4 regions of the Streptomyces sp. NPDC087263 genome follow, and region 2 is predicted to be linked to each of the others. Evidence: riboswitches for the same ligand, from Rfam matches in the RefSeq annotation. Region 2 holds a riboswitch; each other region holds the start of a gene.

Region 1 (3,184 bases), on a different contig from region 2:
GCAACTGCGTGGCATGGGCCCCACCCCGAGTTCGTCGTAGCTTGCGAACATCCACGCCGTACGTCGCTGACCTGCGCATCGTGATCAAGCCGATATTGACAGCGGTACTGATCACTACGGAAGGTGCATGTTCGGACGACTGGGGTGGGAACGTGGAACGGCGGCAGTACGACGTGGAACGGCGGCAGTACGCAGAGCGGTGCTCGGAGCTTTTCGCGGTGGGTGGATTCGCCGCTGTGAGGACAACCGCGGAGGCAGGGCTCGAGGAGTGCGGGCCGGATCCCGTTCTCTTCCGCTGGCTCGGGCAGGCACACGCCGCGGAGGACGAGGACGACCACGACGCCGAGGCCGAGGCCGCGTATCGCCAGGGCCTCGCGCTCGCGCCGGACGATCTCGGGCTCCTGGTGTCGTATCTGGAGCTGAGCCTCCGCGCCGACGCCTTCGCCTACTCGGGGCGTGCAGCCCGTGCGGTGCCCTTGCAGGCCAGGATCGAGGAGTTGGCGCCGCCCGGGTCGCCCGAACGTGAGCGCGTCGATGCCGCCACCGGCTGGGCCGGACGCGGCTACTGGGACGACGTGAAGTCAAGTGCCGTTCAGGGGCAGGCTCATCAGGAAGCCGTCGCGGAACAGAGCGTGCTGGTCACCGAGGCGCTGCGGCGAGCCGCCCGCGGAGAGTCCGACGCGGGTGACGGAGAAGACCTCAAGGCCGCCGAACTGGCCGCGGCCGTCGAGCTCTTGCAGGGGCCCCGAAACGCACCGCTGCGCCTGCTGCTGGCCCATCGGGTCGCGGCGTATGTGCTGACGTTCATCCTGTCGTTCAGCCTGAACAAGACGCTGGTGTGGAGCGGAGTGGTGGACTTCAGCATGTGGGGCTGGTTGTTCTGGATCCCGTTGCTCGCCGCGGAAGGCAAGCTCCGCGAGGCCAAGAGGCTGGGACGGGAGCGCGTCATCGCGCGCATACAGCAGCGCCACGAGGAGACGAACACGGTCTGACCGCCGGGCCGTCGGTCGCAAATGCGTGGGAGGGCGCCCTCGTTGACAGTGGCCGCCCGAGTCGCGTCACCAGTGCCCCACGGGTCGCACCGGCCGCGTCACCAGGCAGGAGAGGAAGATCACGCCAGGTGACGCGGTCTTGGCCATGCACGCGACACACGGTACCGTCGGTCCGTTATCGACGACGGCGAGACGGAAGCCGGTGAGAGTCCGGCACGGTCGCGCCACTGTAAATGGGACGCCCATCGAGGTACTCCCTGAGTCAGACCCGTGGCCGTCGTCATGTGCACCACCGAGATGGGACGCGAACTCCCAGAGGAGGCCCTGCCATGGCGCAGCACGTCGCCCAGCCGACAACCAACACCCCTGTCATTCCGGCCAAGTTGCCGCTCAAGGACATCGCCCCCTGGGCGATCTTCTTCGGCGTTCTGATGCTGGTCCTGTTGTACTTCGTCGGCGCTGAGCAGGGCGCCACCTCCGTCGTCTCCGGCGAGGAAGTCCACGAGTGGGTGCACGACGCCCGCCATCTCCTCGGCTTCCCCTGCCACTGACGAAGGACGCCGCGCACCTCATGAACTCCGCAGCAGTAAGAAACCTTCTCGTGCGGGGCATGCTCGCCGGCCTCGGTGCCGGCGTGCTCGCCCTGATCGTCGCCTACTTCCTCGGTGAGCCGAGCGTCGACAGCGCGATCAGCTTCGAGGAGGCCCATGCCTCGGGCCACGAGCACGAGGTCGAACTCGTCTCCCGCAGCCTCCAGTCCACCGCCGGCCTCGCCACCGGTGTGCTGATCTACGGGGTCGCCTTCGGCGGCATCGCCGCCCTCGCCTTCTGCTTCGCGCTCGGCCGCGTGGGCCGTTTCGGTGCGCGGGCGACGGCGCTGCTCCTGTCGGGGAGCGCGCTGCTCGCCGTGTACGTCGTGCCGTTCCTCAAGTACCCGGCCAACCCGCCCGCGGTCGGCAACGGCGACACCATCGGCAAGCGGACCACCCTGTACCTGCTGATGATGGTGCTCAGCGTGCTCCTCGCCATCGCCGCCACCATCCTGGGTAAGCGGCTCGCCCCGAAGGTGGGCACCTGGTACGCCACCGTCTCGGCGGTGGCCGCCTTCGCCGTCGCGATCGGACTGGCGTACGCGTTCCTGCCCGTCATCAACGAGGTGCCGGCCGACTTCCCGGCCACCGTGCTGTGGCGCTTCCGCGTCTCGGCGCTGGCGATACAGATCACCCTGTGGGGTGGCTTCGGTCTGGTGTTCGGCGAACTGGCCGAGCGGTTGCTCCACCCCAAGCCTGCGACGGCCACGGCGGGACGACCGGTCGCCGCCCCCCACTGACATGACCACATGACCCGCCACACGAGCCAGGGCCCACGGAACCATCCGGGGGCCCTCTCGCGTACCGCCCACCCGGAGATAGAGACAGCAGTCGAGGGCGAGGGCGAGGACTGTCCGCGCCGCGCGATAGCGCCCTTGTTACGTCGCCACCGGGAGCCCGACGCCTGCGGCAACCGGAATCCGGCAGCCGCTAGTCCTTGCCGCCGAAGGTCCTGAGAATGCGCTCGGCGGCGAGTGTGGCCGTCAACTCGCCGTCCCTGACCTGCTGTTCGAGGGCAGGTGTGAGGGCTCGTACGGCCGGATCGGCGTGCAGACGGCCCAGGAGTTCGTCGCGGACCATCGTCCAGGTCCAGTCGACCTGCTGGTCACGGCGTTTGGCGGCGAGCCGGCCGGACGAGTCGAGGAGCGTGCGGTGCTGTTCCAGGCGGTCCCAGACGGTGTCCAGGCCGGCCGACTCGCGGGCGCTGCAACTCAGTACGGGCGGCGTCCAGGCCGCGTCCCTGCCGTGCATGAGCCGGAGCGCGCCCGCCAACTCCCGTGCGGCTGCCTGCGCGTCGCGTTCGTGCGGTCCGTCCGCCTTGTTGACGGCGATCACGTCGGCCAGTTCGAGGACGCCCTTCTTGATGCCCTGGAGCTGGTCGCCGGTGCGGGCGAGGGTCAGCAGGAGGAAGGAGTCGACCATGTTCGCCACGGCCGTCTCGGACTGACCGACACCGACCGTCTCCACCAGCACCACGTCGTAGCCCGCGGCTTCCATCACCACGATCGACTCACGCGTCGCCTTGGCGACCCCACCCAGCGTGCCGGCGGTGGGGGAGGGCCGGATGAAGGCCGCCGGGTCGACGGCCAGGCGCTCCATCCT
Region 2 (3,184 bases):
GCGAGCATGACGCGCTCGGCGATACGGGTGGAGAGCGCCTTGGCCTCCGGCGAGTCGAAGGGCAGCCGCAGCTTGAAGAAGACGTCCTGGAGGCCCATCGCGCCGAGGCCGACCGGGCGCCACCTGGCGTTGGAGCGGCCCGCCTGCTCGGTCGGGTAGAAGTTGATGTCGACCACGCGGTCCAGGAAGGTGACCGCCGTGCGGACGGTCTCGTCGAGGCGCTCCCAGTCGATGTCCCCGGCCGTCGTGTCGACGAACGCGCCCAGGTTCACCGAGCCCAGGTTGCAGACCGCCGTCTCGCCGTCGTCCGTGACCTCCAGGATCTCCGTGCAGAGGTTGGAGGAGTGGACGGTGTGGCCCGGCTCCGCCGTCTGGTTGGCGGTGCGGTTGGCGGCGTCCTTGAAGGTCATCCAGCCGTTGCCGGTCTGCGCGAGGGTGCGCATCATGCGGCCGTAGAGGTCGCGGGCGGGGATCGTTTTCCTGGCGAGGCCCTGGGCTTCCGCCTTGTGGTAGGCCGCGTCGAACTCGTCGCCCCACAGGTCGACCAGTTCGGGCACGTCGGACGGGGAGAAGAGGGACCAGAGGGCGTTCTCGTTCACCCGGCGCATGAACTCGTCCGGGATCCAGTGCGCCAGGTTCAGGTTGTGCGTACGGCGGGCGTCCTCACCGGTGTTGTCGCGCAGCTCCAGGAACTCCTCGATGTCGGAGTGCCAGGTCTCCAGGTAGACCGCGGCCGCGCCCTTGCGCCGGCCGCCCTGGTTCACCGCGGCGACCGAGGCGTCGAGGGTCTTCAGGAACGGGACGATGCCGTTGGAGTGCCCGTTCGTGCCGCGGATCAGTGAACCGCGGGAGCGGATACGGGAGTACGAAAGGCCGATGCCGCCCGCGTGCTTGGAGAGGCGCGCGACCTGGTGGTAGCGGTCGTAGATGGAGTCCAGCTCGTCCAGCGGGGAGTCGAGGAGGTAGCAGGACGACATCTGGGGGTGGCGCGTGCCGGAGTTGAAGAGGGTGGGGGAGGAGGGGAGGTAGTCGAGGCGGCTCATGAGCCGGTAGAGCGCCTCGACTTCGGTGAGGGCGCGCGTTGTGTCGTCTTCAGCCAGGCCCGACGCCACGCGGAGCATGAAGTGCTGGGGCGTCTCGACGACCTTGCGGGTGATCGGGTGGCGCAGGAGGTAGCGGCTGTGCAGCGTGCGCAGGCCGAAGTAGCCGAAGCGGTCGTCGCCTTCCGTGTCGATCAGTGCGTCCAGGCGGGCGGTGTGCAGGCGTACGAAGTCCGCTGTGCGGTCGGCGATGAGGCCCTCGCGGTGGCCGACGGTGACCGAGTCGGAGAAGGTCCGCACGCCCTGCGAGGCGGCTTCCGCCGCGATACTGACCGTCAGGAGCCGGGCGGCCAGCCTGGAGTAGACGGGGTCCTCGGAGATCAGGCCCGCCGCGGCCTCGGTGGCCAGCTCGCGCAGCTCCACAGCGATTTCGGAGGCCCCCCGTGCGGAGCGGCCACGCAGCGCGGCGGCGGCGACCCGGCCGGGGTCGGCGCCGGGGAGGTCGGCGGTGAGGTCGGTCAGGGTCCGCAGCAGTGCGGTACCGGGGCCGTCCGTCTCCACCGGGGCCTGCTGCGTAGTCGCTGAGGCCGGGTCGACTGGCGCGATGGTCACGTGGGGCTCTCCCTCGCTGGGCACGGGGCCTTGGGGAGGGTGGCGGGGCACACGAGCGCACGCTTTTGGGCAGCGATGCGCCGCGTCCACCGGCCCATTCCGCGAGGCCCGGACGTCATGTCACCCGGGCCGGCTGGCCGGGGCGCACTGTCGGCAGGTCCTCGGACTGGACTCCATACGCGAACGAACGCGCATAAGTACACCGTTGCGGGACAGTTCCGGATTTGCACCGGATTCCCCTGCGGCGACAGCGAGCATGAGCATACATCTTGTGTTGGGCTGCTGTGGTACCCCCACATGTTGTGTCGTGTCACGCCGCCGAGGTGTCGTCGTGGGTCGGGGCCGTACCGGAGCATCCGTCCTCGGTCTGGCGCGGAATCGGTCACTTTTCGAGCGAACGGTGTTGACGCGCCATCCGCTGCGGGCGGACATTCCGGCACGTCCCCTTCTGACGGAGGGGGCCTCCATCTCCCTAGCCCGTCCGGCGTGGGCTGCCGCGCCCAGACCCCCGCTGCCGGTCTGAACGGCCTTGTCCTCAACAGGTACGGGACGGGTAGGGGCGGAGGGGGCGAAAAATCCCTCCCTCGGCCCCCACCCGGCGTCTAGTGGGTTGTTCCCGCCGTCGCCGGCGGGAGTTCCACCTGTACGCCCTTGTCGCCGGCGTCTGCCGTGTAGTCCTCGGGGCTTGTCTCGTCGATGCCGTCGGGGGCGTTGAAGGCGCGGAGGGCGAAGGTGAGGATCACGGTCACCACGACGTTCAGGACGAAGGCCGTCAGGCCGATGTAGCCGATCTCACCGATGCCGGGGATCTCCTTGGAGCTGCCGCCGAAGTGCTTCTGGGTGGGGGAGGCCACGCCGTACGCGGCGAGGGTGCCGTAGAGCATGCCGACGGCCCAGCCCGCGAGGAGGGCCCAGCGGTGGAACCAGCGGGTGAAGAGGCCGCCGACCAGGGCCGGGAAGGTCTGCAGGATCCAGATGCCGCCCAGTAGCTGGAAGTTGATGGCGACCGTCTTGTCCATGGTGAGGACGAAGACGAGGGCGCCGACCTTCACGAGGAGGGAGACCAGCTTGGAGATCTTCATCTCCTGCGCGGGAGTGGCGTCCGGCTTGATGAAGTCCTTGTAGATGTTCCGGGTGAAGAGGTTCGCCGCCGCGATGGACATGATGGCGGCGGGGACCAGGGCGCCGATGCCGATCGCCGCGAAGGCGACGCCCGCGAACCAGTCCGGGAACATGTTCTCGAAGAGCTGGGGGATCGCCAGCTGGGCGTTCTCCACCTTCACCCCGGCCGCGATCGCCATGAAGCCGAGCAGGGCCAGGAGGCCCAGCATGAGGGAGTACAGAGGGAGGATCGTGGTGTTGCGACGGATCACCTCGCGGCTGCGGGAGGAGAGCGTCGCCGTGATCGAGTGCGGGTACATGAACAGGGCCAGCGCCGAGCCGAGGGCGAGGGTGGCGTACGTCCACTGGCCGGCCTCGGCCGGGACGGTCCCGCCCGCGCCTGCTGCCGTGTACTTGTCGTTCGCCGCCTT
Region 3 (3,184 bases), on a different contig from region 2:
ATCCCCATGTTCACGATGTCCGTCCGCCGCAGATTGATCTCGGCAGGACTCCCCGCCCCCTCGCAGATCACCGCGTCATACGTGCCCCGCAACTCGGCGAGGCACTCCAGCACGGTCCCTAGCAGCGCCTCCTGCCGCCCGCCGTGGTAGCCGCGCGCACTCATCTCACCCACGGGCTTCCCCATGAGCACGACCTGACTGCTCCGGTCACCCCCCGGCTTCAGCAGTACGGGATTCATGAGCGCGGTCGGCTCCACGCGCGCGGCCTGCGCCTGCATCGCCTGGGCCCGCCCGATCTCGGCGCCCTCCCGCGTCACGAACGAGTTCAGCGACATGTTCTGCGCCTTGAAGGGCGCCACCTTGACGCCCTGCCGCACCAGCCACCGGCAGATCCCGGCGGTCACGACACTCTTGCCCGCGTCGGAGGTGGTCCCGGCGACCAGCAGCCCGCCGCTCACGAGGCACGCCCCTTCATGAGGAGCCGTCCGGCAGCACACACACCCAGCGCGAGCCAGCTCACGCGCCGCGACAGCCGTACGGCCCGCTCGATGTCACCGACCGCGACGGCGCGCCCCCCGCCGTTCAGAACGGGCCGGTGCTCGACCCGTCCGCCGTATGCGAGGGTCCCGCCGAGCCGCACCCCGAGCGCCCCCGCGAACGAGGCCTCCACCGGCCCGGCGTTCGGGCTCGGATGCTTGCAGGCGTCCACCCGCCACGCGCGTACGGCGCCCCGCGGATCGCCTCCGGCAGCGCCGGCGAGGGCAGCGGTGAGTCGCGCCCCCGGCCAGCCCGCGACATCGTCGAGCCGCGCGGAGGCCCAGCCGTAACGCCGGTACTTGGGCGACTTGTGCCCGACCATGGCGTCGAGCGTGTTCACGGCCCGAAACCCGACAAGCCCGGGCACACCACCGACGGCCCCCCACACGAGGGCCCCCACCACGGCGTCGGAGGTGTTCTCGGCGACGGACTCGACGACGGCCCGCGCGATCCCGTCCGCGTCGAGCGCCTGCGGATCCCGCCCGCACAGATGCGGCAGCCGCTCCCGGGCCAGCTCGACATCGCCGGCTTCCAGCGCGCTGCCGATCGCCCGGGCTTCCCGGCCGAGCGAGGTCCCCCCGACGACGGCCCACGTGGCGGCGGCGGTCAGCGCGAGGGAGGCGGTATGTGATCCCCGTACGGAATGACTCGCGAGCGCCGCGAGCACGGTGGCACCGCCCGCACACACGGCCGTGTGCAGCGCGCCCCAGCCGCGGTCGTCCCGCCACAGCACCTGCTCCACGGCTCCCGCGGCCCGCCCGAACGCGGCGACCGGATGCCCGTGGCGGGGATCGCCGAGCAGTAGATCACCGAGGAGGCCGGCGGCGGCGCCGTACGCGAAGACGCGATCGGCACGCACCGGTTCAGCCGACCGTCAGGTCGGGCACAACCGTCGTTCGCAAGGCACTTGGGCAGCCGCGCATGGCGATATGTCCTCACTCAGGGTGTCCACGCCCTGGTTCGAAGAGACCGACGGTGGGAGTTCCTGGCTTCCGGGGACTACCTTCCCCGGTGACAGTGGCGGGACCGCGCCGGATTCGCACCGGCTTCCTCTCGTGCCGTCGTACTTGGCTCCGGCAGTCCACCACGGTGTTGGAAGACCCGTCAACTTGCTGTTGACCTGCGGAGGGAGAGTGTGCGAAGGCCCACATACGGGTGGGGCGTGGGACGTTGACACGTCCCACGCCCCACCTTGTTTGTGCGCTTGTCCGACGTGACCGTCAGGCGACGATCAGATAGATCCCGTACGCCACCGCCGCCGCGCAGGCGGCGAAGCAGGCGTACGCGCCGGTGACCGCGAGAGCGGCGGAGCCGCCCTGTGCCGAGGCCGACTCGCGCCTGGAGAGGCCGACGATGCCCAGGGTGAAGAGGCCGACGAGGGCCACGGTGGTCACGAGGCTGACTCCGAAGACGGAGCCGAGGGCTGCCCAGTCGATGTGCATGCTGTTCGTTCCTTACACCGTGGCCGGAGAGGTGGGCTCCGCGTCCGGGGACGGGATGGTGGCCTTCAGTTCGCCGGTCAGGTCCCCGGTGAGCGGACCCGCGGGCGGCGGGGTGACCGCGGCGATCGCCACGGTGACGACGCCCGAGGGCTCGGCGGTGACCTCGTTGACGTTGTCGATGGTCACCGGCTGGCGGCGTGACAGCTTCCAGATGGTGCCCGCGCCGGCCACCAGGAGTACGCCCGTCAGGACGATGCCCCAGGTGCCCTGCTTGGTGAGGAACTCCGCGCCCGCGCCGACCAGGCCGGCCGCCGGGAGCGTGAGGCCCCAGGCGATGAACATCCGGCGCGCGGTCGACCAGCGGACGACACCGCCCTTGCGGCCGAGACCGGAGCCCATCACGGCGCCGGAGCAGGACTGCGTGGTGGAGAGCGAGAAGCCCAGGTGGGAGGAGGCCAGGATGACCGTGGCCGCGCTGGTCTGGGCGGCGAAGCCCTGCGGCGGCGCGAGGTCGGTGAGGCCCTTGCCCATCGTGCGGATGATGCGCCAGCCGCCCAGGTAGGTGCCGAGCGCGATGGCCATACCGGCCGAGATGATGACCCAGGTGGGAGGGTTCGAGTCCGGCGCGATCACACCGCCGGTGACCAGCGCGAGGGTGATGATGCCCATCGTCTTCTGCGCGTCGTTCGTGCCGTGGGCCAGCGAGACGAGGCCCGCCGAGGCGATCTGCCCGGCGCGGTAGCCCTTGGCCGTCGCCTTCTCGTCGGCGCGGCTGCCGATCCTGTACGTCAGCCTGGTGGCCAGCATCGCGGCGAGTCCGGCCACGACGGGCGCGGCGATCGCGGGAAGCAGCACCTTGGTGACGACGGTCGAGCCGTTCACGGACGACCAGCCGGCCGACATCACCGCGGCGCCGATGAGGCCGCCGAAGAGTGCGTGGGAGGAACTGGAGGGCAGACCCAGAAGCCAGGTCAGCAGATTCCAGAGGATGGCGCCGACGAGCGCCGCGAAGATCACTTCGGTGCGTATGCCCTCTTCGTTGATGATCCCGCCGGAGATCGTCTTGGCGACCTCCACGGAGAGGAACGCACCGACGAGATTCAGCACGGCGGACATGGCCACCGCCGTCTTGGGTCTGAGAGCACCGGTCGAAATGGTCGTAGCCATCGCATTGGCGGTGTCGTGGAAACCGTTCGTGAAATCGA
Region 4 (3,184 bases), on a different contig from region 2:
CGTCGTTCTCGTCGTACGTGACGAACAGCGCTGTCCTTCCCCACACCTCGGGGTCGGAGGTGAGCGCGTCCAGGACCTGGGAGATGTACCAGGCTCCGTAGTTCGCGGGCCAGTTGGGGTGCTCGGTGAAGGCCTCGGGCGCGACGATCCAGGAGATCTTCGGCAGCTTCTTGCCCTGCACGTCGGCCCTGAGCTGGTCGAAGAAGCCCTCACCCTTGCGGGCGTCGGTGCCGGTGCGCGCCTTGTCGTAGAGCGGGTCGCCGGGCTTGGCGTTGCGGTACTTGTTGAAGTACAGCAGCGAGTTGTCGCCGTAGTTGCCGCGGTAGGCGTCGGGTATCCAGCCCCAGGAGCCGTTCGCGTCCAGGCCGTCGCCGATGTCCTGGTAGATCTTCCAGGAGACGCCGGCCGCTTCGAGGCGCTCGGGGTACGTCGTCCAGTCGTAGCCGACCTCGTAGTTGCCGAGGACCGGGCCGCCGCCGGTGCCGTCGTTTCCGGTGTAGCCCGTCCACATGTAGTAGCGGTTCGGGTCGGTGGAGCCGATGAACGAGCAGTGGTAGGCGTCGCAGATGGTGAACGCGTCGGCCAGTGCGTAGTGGAAGGGAATGTCCTCGCGCGTCAGGTACGCCATCGTCGTCGACGACTTACTGGGCACCCATTTGTCGCACTTGCCCTTGTTGAGGGCGGCATGTCCGTCATTCCAGTCGTGCGGGAGGTCCTGGATGAACTGCAGGCCCAGGTCGTCGGCGTCGGGCCGGAAGGGGAGCACGTCCTTGGCGCCGTCCGACTGGTGCCAGACCGACCTGCCACCCGAGGGCGTGGCCGGACGGGGGTCGCCGAAGCCGCGGACACCCCTGAGCGAGCCGAAGTAGTGGTCGAACGAACGGTTCTCCTGCATCAGGACGACGATGTGCTCGACATCGTCGATCGTGCCGGAGCCTTGGTACGCGGGCAGCGCCGCGGCCCGCTCGACGCTGTTGGACAGCGCGGTGAGCGCCGCGGTGCCGCCGGTGACCTGGAGGAAGCGGCGCCGATTCACTTGAGGCATGGGCTGGGTGACCTCTTGTCCTGACGGAAACAACGGAACTACCGAACTACGGCACCGCGGGATGACCGGGTGGCCGGGCTGCTGCTGGAACGTGTGCGATTGGAGTGTGACAAGAGCACCGAACGACAAGGAAGGGCCTCATGGCCCCTGTGTGAAACTCGGCGGTACGTGCGGCGAACGGCGACAATAGGAACGCCGATGGCCGACTCCCGCAACCAACGTCAGGCAAAACCCGCGGTGAGGCGGCGGCCCGGTCCCGACGCGGATCGCAGGGACGGCATGTCTCATCCCCCCATCCGGCATGTGGGCGTTGTCCCCGCGGTCACCCGAAGCCCTTTAGGCTGGTCCGTGCAGCTGGTTCGCCCCGTCCGCCAGGCGGGAGGCGTCGTAAGAGGGAACCCGGTGGAAATCCGGGACTGCCCCGCAGCGGTGAGTGGGAACGACCGCCGTCATACGCACTGGACCCGAGAGGGACTGGGAAGCGACGGCCAGTAGGTGTCCGCCCTTCGGAGGACGCGCCCACAAGTCCGAAGACCTGCCCGCTGCCCGTGCTCGACCCATCGTGCGCGGACATCCCGGTGACCTCGTGGGCGGGTCGGCGTACATATCCAGACGGACGACCGTGCCTTTCCGCGCGAGGATCGTCGCGTTCGGTGTGTCACCCCTTCGCGCTCTCGTCCCGTCTCCGGGATCTCAGGGATTCATCTCGCGAAGGAGATTTCCGTGACCACCAAGACCGCAGCCGCGGCAGCGCAGGCCACCGTGTACGGCTACCCGCGCCAGGGTCCGAACCGGGAGCTCAAGAAGGCGATCGAGGGTTACTGGAAGGGCCGCGTCGACGCGAAGGCTCTCCGTGCCACCGCCGCCGACCTGCGCCGGACCAACTGGCAGCAGCTGGCCGGGGCCGGCGTCCACGAGGTACCGACCGGCGACTTCTCGTACTACGACCACGTCCTGGACACCACGGTCATGGTCGGCGCGATCCCCGAACGCCACCGGACCGCCGTCGTGACCGACGCCCTGGACGGCTACTTCGCCATGGCGCGCGGCACGCAGGACGTGGCGCCGCTGGAGATGACGAAGTGGTTCGACACCAACTACCACTACCTGGTGCCCGAGCTGGGTCCGGACACCGTCTTCACCACCGACTCCGCCAAGCAGGTCGACGAGCTCCGCGAAGCCCTCGCCCTGGGCCTGACCGCCCGCCCGGTCCTGCTGGGCCCCGTCACCTATCTCCTGCTCGCCAAGCCCGCGCCCGGCGTGGCCGCGGACTTCGACCCGCTGACCCTCCTCGACCGGCTGCTGCCCGTGTACGCCGAGGTCCTCGCCGACCTGCGAGCCGCCGGCGCCACCTGGGTACAGCTCGACGAACCCGCCCTCGTCCAGGACCGTACGCCGGCCGAGCTGAACGCCGCCGAACGCGCCTACCGCGATCTGGGAGGGCTCGCCGACCGCCCGAAGCTGCTGGTCGCCTCGTACTTCGACCGGCTCGGCGACGCCCTGACCGTGCTCGCCAAGGCTCCCGTCGACGGGCTCGCCCTCGACTTCACCGACGCGGCCGCCGCCAACCTGGACGCCCTCGCCGCCGTGGGCGGTCTGCGGGGCAAGCGACTGGTCGCCGGGGTGGTCAACGGACGCAACATCTGGGTCAACAACCTGGAGAAGTCACTCGCCACGCTGGGCACCCTGCTGGGCCTGGCCGGTCAGGTCGACGTGGCCGCCTCCTGCTCGCTGCTCCACGTCCCGCTCGACGCCGCCGCCGAGCGTGACATCGACCCGCAGATCCTGGGCTGGCTCGCCTTCGCCCGGCAGAAGACCACCGAGATCGTCACCCTCGCCAAGGGCCTCACCCTCGGGACCGACGCCATCACCGCGGAACTGGCCGCCAACCGGGCCGCCCTGGCCGCCCGCGCCGACTCCCCGATCACCCGCGACCCCGCCGTACGGGCCCGCGCCGCCGCCGTCACGGAGGCCGACGCCCGCCGCAGCCGGCCGTACCCCGAGCGGGCCACCGCCCAGCGCGCCCACCTCGGCCTGCCCCTGCTGCCGACCACCACCATCGGCTCCTTCCCGCAGACCGCCGAACTGCGCACCGCGCGGGCCGACCTGCGCACGCGGCGGATCGACAGCGCCGGGTAC

The links. Region 2 has a riboswitch for cobalamin ahead of ACIPC1_RS07915 (ribonucleoside-diphosphate reductase subunit alpha). Riboswitches for the same ligand answer to the same signal wherever they lie in the genome.
Region 1: linked by a shared signal. The riboswitch ahead of ACIPC1_RS09620 (CbtB domain-containing protein) and the one ahead of ACIPC1_RS07915 (ribonucleoside-diphosphate reductase subunit alpha) in region 2 are both predicted to bind cobalamin.
Region 3: linked by a shared signal. The riboswitch ahead of ACIPC1_RS38310 (cobalamin biosynthesis protein) and the one ahead of ACIPC1_RS07915 (ribonucleoside-diphosphate reductase subunit alpha) in region 2 are both predicted to bind cobalamin.
Region 4: linked by a shared signal. The riboswitch ahead of metE (5-methyltetrahydropteroyltriglutamate--homocysteine S-methyltransferase) and the one ahead of ACIPC1_RS07915 (ribonucleoside-diphosphate reductase subunit alpha) in region 2 are both predicted to bind cobalamin.

What each region holds. Positions count from the first base shown of each region.
Region 1 is NZ_JBIUYT010000003.1:56,217-59,400, forward strand. It holds gene ACIPC1_RS09610 (hypothetical protein) at 1-40, shown strand, start outside; gene ACIPC1_RS09615 (hypothetical protein) at 237-992, shown strand; cobalamin riboswitch at 1,144-1,286, shown strand; gene ACIPC1_RS09620 (CbtB domain-containing protein) at 1,322-1,543, shown strand; gene ACIPC1_RS09625 (CbtA family protein) at 1,564-2,322, shown strand; gene meaB (methylmalonyl Co-A mutase-associated GTPase MeaB) at 2,513-3,184, opposite strand, start outside.
Region 2 is NZ_JBIUYT010000002.1:595,289-598,472, reverse strand. It holds gene ACIPC1_RS07915 (ribonucleoside-diphosphate reductase subunit alpha) at 1-1,652, opposite strand, end outside; cobalamin riboswitch at 1,787-1,923, opposite strand; gene mctP (monocarboxylate uptake permease MctP) at 2,255-3,184, opposite strand, start outside.
Region 3 is NZ_JBIUYT010000017.1:63,996-67,179, reverse strand. It holds gene ACIPC1_RS38315 (cobyric acid synthase) at 1-458, opposite strand, end outside; gene ACIPC1_RS38310 (cobalamin biosynthesis protein) at 455-1,396, opposite strand; cobalamin riboswitch at 1,497-1,638, opposite strand; gene ACIPC1_RS38305 (hypothetical protein) at 1,758-1,979, opposite strand; gene ACIPC1_RS38300 (anion permease) at 1,992-3,184, opposite strand, start outside.
Region 4 is NZ_JBIUYT010000007.1:95,710-98,893, forward strand. It holds gene ACIPC1_RS23125 (phosphocholine-specific phospholipase C) at 1-1,045, opposite strand, end outside; cobalamin riboswitch at 1,384-1,603, shown strand; gene metE (5-methyltetrahydropteroyltriglutamate--homocysteine S-methyltransferase) at 1,769-3,184, shown strand, end outside.